Regions from separate parts of the Micromonospora chokoriensis genome, predicted to be linked through region 1. Evidence: riboswitches for the same ligand, from Rfam matches in the RefSeq annotation. Region 1 holds a riboswitch; each other region holds the start of a gene.
The links. A riboswitch is a leader RNA that binds a small molecule or an ion and turns the genes downstream of it on or off. The one in region 1 is predicted to bind cobalamin.

Region 2: it holds a riboswitch for cobalamin, as region 1 does, so the genes downstream of both, GA0070612_RS23945 (CbtB domain-containing protein) here and GA0070612_RS16585 (prenyltransferase/squalene oxidase repeat-containing protein) in region 1, are expected to answer to the same signal.
Region 3: it holds a riboswitch for cobalamin, as region 1 does, so the genes downstream of both, cobN (cobaltochelatase subunit CobN) here and GA0070612_RS16585 (prenyltransferase/squalene oxidase repeat-containing protein) in region 1, are expected to answer to the same signal.

What each region holds. Positions count from the first base shown of each region.
Region 1 is NZ_LT607409.1:3,518,396-3,522,531, forward strand. Features, by position in the region: gene GA0070612_RS16585 (prenyltransferase/squalene oxidase repeat-containing protein) at 1-1,325, opposite strand, end outside; cobalamin riboswitch at 1,430-1,553, opposite strand; cobalamin riboswitch at 1,621-1,736, shown strand; gene GA0070612_RS16590 (prenyltransferase/squalene oxidase repeat-containing protein) at 1,831-4,136, shown strand, end outside.
Region 2 is NZ_LT607409.1:5,147,341-5,151,476, reverse strand. Features, by position in the region: gene GA0070612_RS23955 (histidine phosphatase family protein) at 101-688, opposite strand; gene GA0070612_RS23950 (CbtA family protein) at 685-1,458, opposite strand; gene GA0070612_RS23945 (CbtB domain-containing protein) at 1,449-1,652, opposite strand; cobalamin riboswitch at 1,688-1,832, opposite strand; gene GA0070612_RS23940 (amidohydrolase family protein) at 2,099-2,977, shown strand; gene GA0070612_RS23935 (ABC transporter permease) at 3,487-4,136, shown strand, end outside.
Region 3 is NZ_LT607409.1:4,461,284-4,465,419, forward strand. Features, by position in the region: gene GA0070612_RS20560 (RNA polymerase sigma factor) at 1-237, opposite strand, end outside; gene GA0070612_RS20565 (hypothetical protein) at 485-820, shown strand; gene GA0070612_RS20570 (MBL fold metallo-hydrolase) at 832-1,548, opposite strand; cobalamin riboswitch at 1,866-2,042, shown strand; gene cobN (cobaltochelatase subunit CobN) at 2,303-4,136, shown strand, end outside.

The DNA of each region.
Region 1 (4,136 bases):
CTGTTGGCCAGGCCGTTGATCGCGGTCACGGTGCCGGTGCCACTGGTGGGAAGAAGAGAGGTGACGCAGCCGCTCGGGGTGGCCGCGCCGACGGCGGCGTCCAGGACGGCGCCGAGGGTGGTGGTTGCGGCGGTCGGCGTCAGCGTCACCGCGCACGGCGTGATGCTGCCGCTGCCGTTGTCGATGATCACGGCGAGTCGGGTGGCGGCGCCCGCCGTGAACCCGCTCGCCGCGACCCAGGTGGGCGCGCCGGCGGTGACCGGGGTCGGGGGAGCGGCGGTGTAGCCCGCGCCGGTCAGGGCACGCACCGCGTCGATGGAGGCGTACGCCGACGGGGTGGTGTTGGTGGGCAGATACTTGAATCCGCCGCCGGTCAACTGCTGCGCGCGAAGAAAGTCGATTGGGGTCTTGCCGGCGGTGGTGGTGAAGTCGGTGCCCTGGTTCGGGATGCCGCAGGCGTTGAGCCCGGAGACGGCCCAGGCGTTGGAGTCGGTGTTGACGCCGAACATCGAGCTGAACGCGCCCGAGGCGTTGACGAGCTTGCTCTTGAGGAAGTTCTTGGCCTGCACGACGTCGGTGTCGGTGTTGGGGACTCCGGCGGCGCAGAGCGCGGCCATCGCGGCGCCGGTCATGTCGATGTCGCTGGCCGCGGCGAGTTGGGTGGGATTGCCCTCGGCCTGGGTGAACGTCCAGCCGCCGTCGGTGTGCTGGTTGTTGCGGATCCGGGTGATCGAGAGGTCGAGCAGGGCCTGCGGCACGCGGGCGGCGCCGGCCTGGGTCTTCGCACCGGCCAGGGCGAGGGTGCCGAAGACGGTGCCGTTGAAGTTGGCCGGCGGGCCGTAGTAGCCGGCCGAGCCGGTCTGCCAGTAGGCGATGGTGTCGGCGATCAGGTTACGGGTGGGGGAGACCCGGGCGGGGTCGATACCGGCGGCGTAGGCGTTGAGGACCCCACGCTCGTAGTCGGTGACCACCGGCGTGCTGCTCGGCCAGGACGCGGCCGAGAGTTGGTTGCGGTAGACGGTGCGGGCGTTCTTGGTCGTGTCGCCGGAGGGGTAGACGTCCACCGCCGCGACGCCGGCGGGTGCGAACGCGCTGAACGCCCACTCGTTCGACAACCCGCCGCTGGCGTAGCTCCCGTCGGCGGCCTGCAGGGTCCGCAGGTAGGCGACGCCGTTGGTCTTGGCGGTGGCGATCTGCGCGGCGGTCGAGGTCGCGGCGGCCGGTGCGGCGCCGCCTGCGACCGCCACGACCGTGGCGATCAGCGCGGCGGCGGGAACAGCCGCGAGGCGTCTGCGGCGACGACCGGAGGAAAGACGCGAGGACATCAGGGCTCCTTGGGGGTACGGGGCACGGCTGCCTCGACCCGGAGCCCGGCACGGGCCGGCGGGAGCGGGGCGGGCCGGCCGCAGGACGCGTGGGACGGATACCGCAGGTGCTGCGTCACCACGTGGGTAGTCGGGCTCGGGACGGGGCGAACCGTCCTCACCGTTGCGCGTCAGCCCCGGATTCCCACCGGGTTCCCCCACACGATGACGCGGTCACGGTATGGGAGGGAACCCCTACCGCGCGCTGTTAGGTACATGACACGGTCTTGCGTTGACGCGGTGGTCGCGGTTGTGGTCCGATGGCCGCGATCCAGCAGTCAGGGGAAGCCGGTCAAAGTCCGGCGCTGGCCCGCAGCCGTAGGTCCCGTTACCGGGACGAGTCGGATTACCTGGCTGGATAGTGCACCGCAGCGCCGTCGAGGTACACGGCGCGGAGCCAGGTTTCCGGGGTTTGTCCTCGGGGTCCGCGTCCGCGCCTGCGCCGCTAGCCCCCGAGAGAGTCGCCATGTCCCCACTGGTTAGTCGAACGTCGCGGGTTCCCGCGGCGTGGTTGGCGGCCGTCGCCGCAGCGGTGCTCGGCGCGGTGGCGCTGGTGGTGCCGACCCGCGCCGCGCTCGCCGACCCGCTGGAGTCCTGCACCCCGACTCAGGGCGCGATCGTCGCTGTCGACTTCGGCGCGTGGGGTGGGCCGCTGCTGCGGGGCTGCGACGCCACCCCGACCACCGGCCTGGACCTGCTGCACGAGGCGGGTTTCACCACCACCGGCACCGCCCACGACGGCCCCGGCTTCATCTGCCGCATCGGGTCGCCCGACTTCGCGTCCGGTGCCGAACACCCGACGCCGGCCGACGAGGCGTGCCAGTTGACCCCGCCCGCGTCGGCCTACTGGTCCTACTGGATCGCCCCCGCCGGGCAGGACCACTGGACCTACAGCCCGCTCGGCGCCATGGCCCAGCGGCCCGGCCCGGGTGAGGTCGAAGCGTGGGTCTTCGGCGGCACCGACATCGGCGGCACGACCGGGGCCCCGACGTTCACCCCCGCGTCGGTACGCGCGAGCGGTCCGCCACCATCGGCGACACCGACCCCCACCCCGACCGCGACGGACGGGCCGACCGAGCCGGCGCGGCCGACCGAGGCCCAGGTCAAGGCCGTCGCCACCTACCTGGTCGGGCAGCTCACCGACGGCGACCATGTCGACAACGGCGGGGCCGACCACTACCGGAGCATCGCCGTCGCCACCGCCCTGGCCGCAACGGGCGGGCAGGACCAGGCACTGACGAAGATGGTCGACTACCTGCGGGCACACGTCGACGCCGCGATCTTCCCGAACGGCGACACCGCCGCGCCGCACACCGCCAACGTCGCCAACCTCGCCCTGCTGGCCACGATCACCGGCGGCGACCCGCGCGCGTTCGGCGGCCGGAACCTGGTCGCCACGCTCACCGACCGGGTGTGCGCCGTAACCGATGTCGACGCCGGCTGCGCCGCCGCCGGTGACTTCGCCGGATCGACCGGACCGATGACCCACGCGACAGCGCTGCTCGCGCTCAAGCGGGCCGGCGTCACCCCGCCCGCCCCGACTGTTGCTCGTCTGACCGAGCAGCAGTGCGCGAGCGGCGCCTTCGGTGGCCTGTGGCTCGCCCCGGCCGAGTTCTGCGACCCGGACATCGCCGCCACGACCCTGGCCGTCCTCGCGCTGCACGCCCTCGGCGGTCAGGACGAGGCGCTGGGCTCGGCCAAGGCGTTCCTGGCCGGGGCGCAGGAGACCGACGGCGGTTACCAGCCCTACACCGGGGCGGGGTTGACCGACACCTACTCGACCGGACACGCCGCGCAGGCCCTCGCCGTGCTGGGCGTCACCGACCGGGCCGCCGCCGCCACCGGTTTTCTGGTCGGCCGGATCGCCACCGGCGGCGGGCTCAGCCCCGACCCGAGCAACCCGGACGCCGACCTGGCCGCCACCGGCGCGGCGGCGCTCGCGCTCGCCGGCACGAACCTCGCCGCGCTGACCCACCGCCTGGGCGGGCCACCACCGGCCGGGTTCCGGCCGGATCTGGCCAAGGGAGTGTCCTATCTCGTCGCGCCGGCCAACCTGATCGACGGCCGGTACTACGAGTCGTTCCCCGGCTACCCCGACTTCGGGTTGACCATCGACGGCGCGTACGCGTTGGCCGCCACCGGCGGGGACGACGCGAAGCTGCGGGCGATCGTCGAGTTCCTGCGCGGTGGCGGCGCGGTCGGTGACAACGGCTTCACCGTCGACATGTGGTTGGGCGTCGGCACCGACTACGCCGTCGGCGGCGCGATCGGCAAGGTCGCGTTGCTGGCCCAGGCCACCGGCTACGACCCACGCTCCTTCGGCGGACACGACCTGATCGCCGCGCTGGGCGACGTAACCTGCGCCAAGGTCGACGCGCAGACCGGCTGCGCCGGGGCGGGCAACTACCGGTACGCCACCTCGGTCTTCGGTCAGTCGCTCGGCATCATCGCGCAGCTACGCGCGGGACAGGGCGAGGCCGCCGCCAAGCCGGTCGAGTTCCTCAGGGGACTGCAACGCGCCGACGGGTCCTTCCCCAGCCTCATCCCGGCGGCGGACACCGACCGGGACGTCGACAGCACCGCGATGGCCGCGATGGCCCTGGCCGCGCTGGCCGACGACCCGGCGGCGGTCACCGCCGTCGACAAGGCGCTGGCCTGGATCGCCTCCACGCAGAAGGAGCACGGCGGGTTCCCCGGCGCGGCCGGCGACTCCACCAACTCCACCGCCCTCGCCATCCAGGGCCTCACCCTGCGTGGCAGCAGCTACGCCGC
Region 2 (4,136 bases), 1.6 Mb from region 1:
CCTACGCGGGGCGGAACTGACCGCCGCCGTGCCGTACCGTCGGCCGCGATGGCCGGAACACGTGCTCGTCGCGTCCGGTCAGTGAGGTGGCAGCACGATCTCAATCCACCCGGGGCGCGCCCAGCCGAAGGTGCCACCGCGCCCCACGGCCGGTGAGCCGGACGATCGCCAACGGCTCCACGTCCACCTGCCGGTACGCCGCCAACGGCAGGTCCAGGGCGTGCACGACCGCAATCCGGATGACCAGCGGGTGCGCGATCACGGTGATCCGCCGGTCGGCGCCTCGTTGTCCGTCCAACCAGCGACCGACCCGGTCCCGCACCGCGGCGACGGACTCACCGCCGTGCGGTGCGGACTCCGGTTCGGACATCCACTCGTGCAGCGCCTGCGGCTGCTCGACGGCGATCTCCTCGAAAGACCGCCCGGTCCAGTCGCCGTGGTCACAGTCCGCCAACGCCACCTCGACGGTGGGCAGCAGACCGAGTGCGCCGGCGGTAGCGGTGGCCGCCACGCCGGGACTGGACACGCAGGCATCGGGGACGCCCAGGTGTCCCCGTCGGGCCTGGGCCAGGGCGAGGGCGGCACGCAGGCCGCCCTCGTCCAGGCCGTCGTCCGGTCCGCCGAAGCGGGCCCGACGTAGGGCGGTGGTGTGCGCGTGGGCGACCAGCCGGAGGCTGGTCGCGGTCATGTGCCCGCAGGCGCGGCGGCGACCCGGCGACGTCGGTCGTGGTGCATCAGGGCCGCGAACAGCAGGCCGATCCCGGTCCACAGCACCACCTGGGTGCCGAGGGAGGCCAGCCGGAAGTCCCACAACAGCGTCGCGGGGAAGTCGGCGGGGACCTCCTGGAACGACGGAAGCACCACGTAGGCGACCACGGTGACCAGCAGGAATCCGCCGACGGCCGCAGCGACGCGCTGCCACAGCGGTGCCTGCGCGCCGACCGATCGGTAGCCCAGCGAGCCCGCCCACACCGCCACCAGACCGAGCACCACCATCAGCAGGTAGGTGACGGTGCGTTGGTTGATGGTGGCCGGATCGCCGACCGCCGGCGGGTTCGCCGGGTACTTGAGGAACGGCACGACCACCGCGCCGAGCAGCGCCGCGCCGGCCAGCAGCAGGCCCGACCGTCCGTCGTCGTAGGCCCGCCGTCGGCGCGCCAGCAGGACGTACGCCGTGGCCAGCAGGCCGCCCATCGCGGCACCGAACAGGCCGGTGGCCAGGAACAGGCCGCCGCGCTGACCGTTACGGCTGACCAGGGCATCCTCGTGGTCGTGCGCACCGAAGGCCGGCTCGGCGTGCGCCGACGCCGCCTCCTCGATGGCGATGGCCGCGTCGACGTGCGGCTCACCGGCGACATAGGCGAACGTCCCGGCGAGCAGACCGGCGATCAGGCCGGCGAGCAGGCCGCGGACGAGGACGGTGACGAACGGGGGAGTGGTGGTGGCCGTCAGTGGCACGGAACACCCAGCAGGTGCCGGCCGTCGTGCATCAGCTCGTGCAGGTACATGCCACTGCGCGACACCGCGCCCTGGTCGAAGGCGACGAGGTAGGCCAGCAACGCGAGCGCGGTGACGGTGGCCAACACCGTCCACAGCAGACGCGTGGTGCCAGCGGGATTCACCAACGGCTGGCTGGACGTGGAACTGGACATGTGATCACGAACCTCCCCGGGGATGACGCGTCCCCATCGCAAGGCTGCGGACGACCGAGCGTCCTGGCTCGCGGTCCCTCTGAAGGTGGGGGAACCGCTCACAGTGGCGCGACCGCGCCGGAATCACACCGGCTTCCCTCGCGTCGCCGCAGATAGTGGGTCGACGGTATCGGTGCCACCTCAGGCGGTCAACCCGGTCCCCGGGCAGCGCCCCCGGCTCGCCGACGTACGGGTACCGGCACATCGTCACTTCGGCCAGGCGACGGTATTCGCCCGGTCGGAGTGTCGCGGAGTTCCGGCTGGTACGCGCGTTCCGCGGCCGGCGGCCGGTCTGTTACCGCTAACATGGTCACCCTGCCAGATCGGTCGACGGCACCGGGCCGAGCCGGAGGTCCGACCAGTGGTGGAGCGGGGTGGGTGGACGTGAGCGCGCCGGGACGGGTCCGATGACGACCGGTGCGGGCGTGCGGGAGTCGGGGATCGTCGACGCGCACCATCACCTCTGGGTTCGCGCCCGGCACCCGCAGCCCTGGATCGACCCGCACACCATGGCCGCGATCGACGACGACTTCACCCCGGTCGATCTCGGCCCGGCCACCCGGGTCGCCGGAGTCACCCGGACCGTCGTCGTGCAGTCCGTCGCCGCCCGGTCGGAGACGCCGGAGCTGTTGGGGATCGCGGCGGACGACCCGCTCATCGCCGGGGTCGTCGGGTGGGTCGACCTCACCGCCGACGATGTCGTCGGGCGCCTGGAGCGACTCCGGGCGGCGCGGGGCGGCGAGCGGCTCGTCGGGATCCGCCATCTGGTCCAGTCCGAGCCGGATCCGGCCTATCTCGACCGTCCCGACGTGCGCAGGGGTGTCGCTGCGGTCGGTGCTGCCGGCCTCGCCTTCGACCTGCTCGTACGCCATCACCAGTTGCCGGCGGCCACCCGGCTCGTCCGTGACCTGCCCCAGGTCCGGTTCGTCCTGGACCACCTCGGTAAGCCGCCACTCGGGAGCGGTGGCCTCGGCGACTGGCCCCGTGACCTGCGGACGCTCGCCGCCGAACCCAACACGACGGCGAAGCTCTCCGGCCTGGTGACCGAGGTGAGCGGCAGCTCATGGACGGTGGCGGACCTGCGGCCGGCCGTCGAGCACGCACTGGAGGTGTTCGGGCCGGGCCGGCTGATGTTCGGCTCGGACTGGCCGGTGTGTCTGCTGGCCACCTCGTACACCCGCTGGGTCAGGGTCCTCGGCGACCTGCTGGAGCCGCTGACCGACGGCGAGCGCGCGGCGATCTGGCGACAGACGGCCAGTCGGGAGTACCGGCTCGCGGCGTCCTGACCCGCTTGGGGGCCGTCGGTTGACCAGCCGGGAGTTCGGCGGAGAAAGAGATGCCCTCGACCGCCACCGGGCATAGCATGTTATCGATAACATGCTCGCGATGGTCCGCCGGATCGAGCCGGAGGGCCACCCTAGGGTGCGGGGTGCGCATGGTCGTCGGGGCCGGACCTGGCAGTCCAGTGTGGACATTCGCGCCCAGAGCACCCTCGCCGACCCTCGACGGGCGTCGCCGCGCCGCTCGGCCGCACTTGTGCCGATTTGATCAGACGTATGCGCGGGGCGGTCCGGGTAACGATGTCAAAACATGGTTGTAAGACCTTGGCAATCCACGGGGGTGCATGGCATGGTAACGGCTGATCAAGGGAAACATCTGACCTATCGTGACGGTGCGGCAGGTCGACACCCGGCTCTCCCCTGCGCGGGGAGGCTCGGTCGCTCATAGGTGCTCGGCGCGACGGCGGGTCCTTCCGTCGAGCGCCGGCCCCACGATGGGGAGGTCAGGTCCGACGATGAGTACCGCCGAGGCATCCGCCGGCACGCAGCGCGGCGACATCGCCGACTGGCTCCGGGAACGGGTCTCCCACGCCGTCTCCGAGTTCACCGCCGCCACCGCGTTGGTCGTCCTGTTCGTCGCGCTGACCTTCGCGAGTCCCTACTTCCTGACGGCGGACAACCTCTTCAACATCGGGGCCCAGACGGCGGTGATCGCCATCATCGCCACCGCGCAGACGATGGTCATCATCACCAAGGGCATCGATCTCTCCGTCGGGTCGGTGGCCGCGCTCGCCGGCGTGCTGGGAGCGATGACCGTCCGCGACCTCGGCTTCTCTCTCCTGGCGGCGACGGCGGTCGCGATCGGCGTCGGCGCGCTGGCCGGCCTGTTGAACGGCCTGCTGGTGACGGCCGCCCGGATCCCACCGTTCATCGCGACGCTGGGAACGATGTCCGTGGGCCGTGGTCTGGTCTTCATCATCACCGGCGCGGTCGGCGTCTACGGCCTGCCCCGGTCGTTCCAACTGCTCGGCAACGGGGAGATCCTCGGCATTCCGTTCGCCGTCGTGATCACCGTCCTGGTCGCCGTCGGGGTCGCCTTCCTGCTCTCCCAGACCCGCTTCGGCCAGTACACCTACGCGATGGGCTCCAACCTGGAGGCCGCGCG
Region 3 (4,136 bases), 940 kb from region 1:
CGCGCCGACCGCCCCGTCCTCGGCGACCTCGGACGTCGGGTCGGCCGTCGCCGCCCGCAGGAGGAGCCCGTCCCGCCGGCCCCGGGACCGGTGCAGGTTGCGGGTCTCGTTGGCGACGATCGCGAGCAGCCACGAGCGGAAGGATGACTCGCCCCGGTAACGGGACAACTTGCGGTACGCCTTGACGAACGCCTCCTGCATGACGTCCTCGGAGTCCGAACCCGCACCGAGCAGCACCGCCGTCCGGTACGCGGACGCGGTGTGCCGGGCGACCAGGAGGTCGTACGCCTCCAGGTCACCGGCCCGGGCGCGGGTGACGAGAGTGTCGTCGTCCAGGGGAGGCCTCCGTTCGGATCACCCTCATGACACCGCCCACGGGTCGCGGGTTCCACCCGGCGCGGGTCAGGTTGCTCCCACCCGGCGTGCAGCGTGTTGCCAGGATTCGGTGGTGCACTGGGAGAGGTGTCGAGGAGAGGGGCTGGTCATGAGCTGGTTCAATCGCCGGGCACGGGGTGCCGAGGCGACCCCGACGAAGCTGGACCGGGAGGCGACCCGCGAGGACCTCGCGGCGCTGGAGGCGTTCGTCGCCAGCCGGCGGGGCGTGGAGTTCTACCTGGAGCCGGAGACCACGGCGACGGACACCACGGTGGTGGCGATTGCCCACGACGGTGAGTGGATCCGCCGGCGCACCGGTACGCCCCGGGCGGCGGGGACCATCGCCCGCAAGCACGCGGTGCCGTTGTACGAGGCGGCCCGCACCGGCTACCCGGAACGGATGCGGGTGTGGAACCGCGCCCACCCGGAACGCCACGCCCGCTGAGACTCGCCTGCTCAGGCGTCCTCGACGGCTGACCGGGCCTGTTCAGCGGTCATCGGCTCGGCGTGGCTGGAGACGTACCAGTGGTAGTCGTCGTGGAGTAGTCGTCGGACCAGGCCCAGGTCGAGGCCGTCCTCGGGTCGGCGCAGGTGGGCCGGCGGTGGGTAGAAGCAGTCGCCCAACACCATGACACCCGAGTCGGGCACCAGGACGACCGTCGAATCCGGGGCGTGCCGACCTCCGACGTGCCGTAGCCCCACGCCGGCGGGCAACTCGTCGGCATCGGTGAAGGTCCGGGTCGGTGGGAGGACCGCGAAGTCCTCCCAGGAGCCGACAGCCCGTGCCCGCGCCCGGAAGCTCGGGCCGAGGCGAGGGTCGGTGCGTACCTGCTCGTCCAGGTAGTGGTGGCTCCACGGCCGGGCGGCCTCGGCGCGCAGCAGCGGCACGGCCGCCTCGTGCCCGACGATCTCGACACCGGGCCAGGCGCAGGCTCCCCAGACGTGGTCCCAGTGGTGGTGGGTGTAGACGAGCCAGCGTGGCTGCGGTAGCCCGGCGGCGGCGAGCGCGATCTGGATCTCGCGGGCGTGCGCGGGGCTCTGCCCGGCGTCGATCATCACACTGCCGCGCTCGTCGACCACGACGGCGACGCCGGCCTGGACGGCCTCCGGGTCGGGATCGCCCGGACAGATCCAGACACGGCCGGCCAGGTGGTGGAACTGCGGGGCGACCAACGTGATCGACCTCCGAGATTGACCGTGGACGTTGCTGTGGCGTGCGCCGATCGTAGGGGACGGTGCCGCCCGGCACCGTCCCGCCGGACGATCGGAGCAGGCCAGAGTAGGTTTACTCATCCTTTGCTCTGCATACCTGTAGGCACCGGTGACGGTCCGTGCCCGGCGCGTATGGGTATGCAGAGCAAAGGGCGTGGGGCATTCATCCGGGGCATTGCCACAGCGCGCATCCGCCGTCGCGGCAATCGCTGAAGCTCGATGGATGGCGGCCGTCGGGCCGGGTCGGAGCGGCGTTGACCCGCGGCGGAAGGGTGTGGCAGCATTCGCGGCCTGACGGCAGTGAAGGAAGTCGGTGCGATTCCGACGCGGTCCCGCCACTGTCACCGGGGAGTGATCCCCCCTCGTGCGCCACGGCCGTGTGTCTGCGGTTGGAAGGCCGGGGGAGAGCGTCGATCCGGAAGCCAGGATACTTCGGCCGTCGGGACGTACCCCAGGGCGTGGACACCCGAGGAGGACCCGATGACGCACGGCGTCTCATTCATCGACGAGCTTCGTCGTCACTCGCACGGTGGGCGATCCACCGTCCCCGCGACCGGTCACGCCCCGCTGAGCTGAGCGCCGCCCGCCGCCGATCGGCCCCGCCGCTCGCGCCCGCGAGCCGTCCGCCCCGCCGTCGTACCGGCTGACGCCGCACCCACCCGCATCGTCGCGGTCACCCTCGTGGTGGCCGGGGCGTCACTCCCCGGAGCCCGCCGTGCGCATCCTGCTGCTGTCCACCGCCGACACCGACCTGCTGGCCGCCCGCGCCAGCGGCGCCGACTACCGGCTGGCCAACCCCTCCCGGGTCGCCGCCGACGAGGTGCCCGCCCTGCTCGACGGGGTGAACCTCGTCGTCGTACGCCTGCTCGGTGGTCGACAGGCCTGGCCGGACGGCCTCGCGGCGGTGCTCGCCACCGGCGTGCCGACCGTCGTGCTCGGCGGTGAGGCGCTGCCCGACGCGGAGCTGATGGCCATCTCCACGGTGCCGTCCGGGGTCGTCACCCAGGCGCTCGCCTACCTGGTCGAGGGCGGGCCGGACAACCTGGGGCAGCTGGCCCGGTTCCTCTCCGACACGGTGCTGCTCACCGGTGAGGGGTTCAATCCGCCCACACCCACCCCGGCGTACGGCGTGCACCGTGAGTACCCGACGAATCCGGAGCAGCCCACCGTCGGGATCGTCTTCTACCGGGCGCACGCCCTGGCCGGTAACACCGGCTTCGTCGACGTGCTCGCGGACGCGGTCCGCGCGGCCGGCGGCAACCCGCTGCCGATCTTCTGCGGCTCGTTGCGGGGGCTGACCACCGGATCCGGCCCGCTCGGGCTCTTCGCCCGCTGCGACGCCCTGCTGGTCACCGTCCTCGCGGCGGGCGGCGCGGTCGCCGCGGACGCCTCCGGGGGCGGCGACGAGGACGCCTGGGACGTCGGCGCCCTGGCCGCCCTGGACGTGCCGATCATCCAGGCGCTCTGCCTGACCAGCACCCGCAAGCAGTGGGCCGACAGCGACGCCGGGCTGTCCCCGTTGGACGCCGCGATGCAGGTGGCCATCCCCGAGTTCGACGGCCGGATCATCACCGTGCCGTTCTCGTTCAAGCAGATCGACTCCGACGGGCTCTCGGTCTACGCCGCCGATCCCGAGCGGGCCGCCCGGGTCGCCGGGATCGCGGTGCGCCACGCCCGGCTGCGGTACCTCCCCAACCCGGACAAGCGGGTCGCCGTGGTGCTCAGCTCGTACCCCACCAAGCACTCCCGGGTCGGCAACGCCGTCGGGCTGGACACTCCGGTCTCGGCGGTCCGGTTGCTCGCCGCGCTGGCCGAGGACGGCTACGACCTGGGCGACGCGCCGCCTCCCGCCGACGGGGACGCGTTGATCCACGCGCTGATCGCCGCCGGTGGGCACGACGTGGAGTGGCTCACCCCGGAGCAGTTGGCCGCGGCCGAGGCCCGGATACCGGGGAACACGTACCGGCGGTGGTTCGACCAGGTCCCGGCCGAGCTGCGTGAGCGGATGCGGGAGCACTGGGGTGAGCCGCCCGGCGAGCTGTACACCGACGGCGGGGACATCGTGCTCGCCGGTCTGCGCTTCGGCAACGTGGTGCTGCTGATCCAGCCGCCACGCGGCTTCGGGGAGAACCCGATCGCCATCTACCACGACCCGGACCTGCCGCCCAGCCATCACTACCTGGCCGCGTACCGCTGGTTGGCCACGCCCGCCTCCGACGGCGGCTTCGACGCGGACGCCGTGGTGCACCTGGGCAAGCACGGCACCCTGGAGTGGTTGCCCGGCAAGGGTCTCGGCCTGGCCGCCGACTGCGCGCCCGACACGGTCCTCGGTGACCTGCCGCTGGTCTACCCGTTCATCGTCAACGACCCGGGCGAGGGCACCCAGGCCAAGCGGCGGGCACACGCCGTGGTCATCGACCACCTGGTGCCGCCGATGGCCCGCGCCGAGACCTACGGCGACCTGGCCAAACTGGAGCAACTGCTCGACGAGTACGCCACCGTGCAGGCCCTCGACCCGGCCAAGGTGCCCACCGTCCGGGCGCAGATCT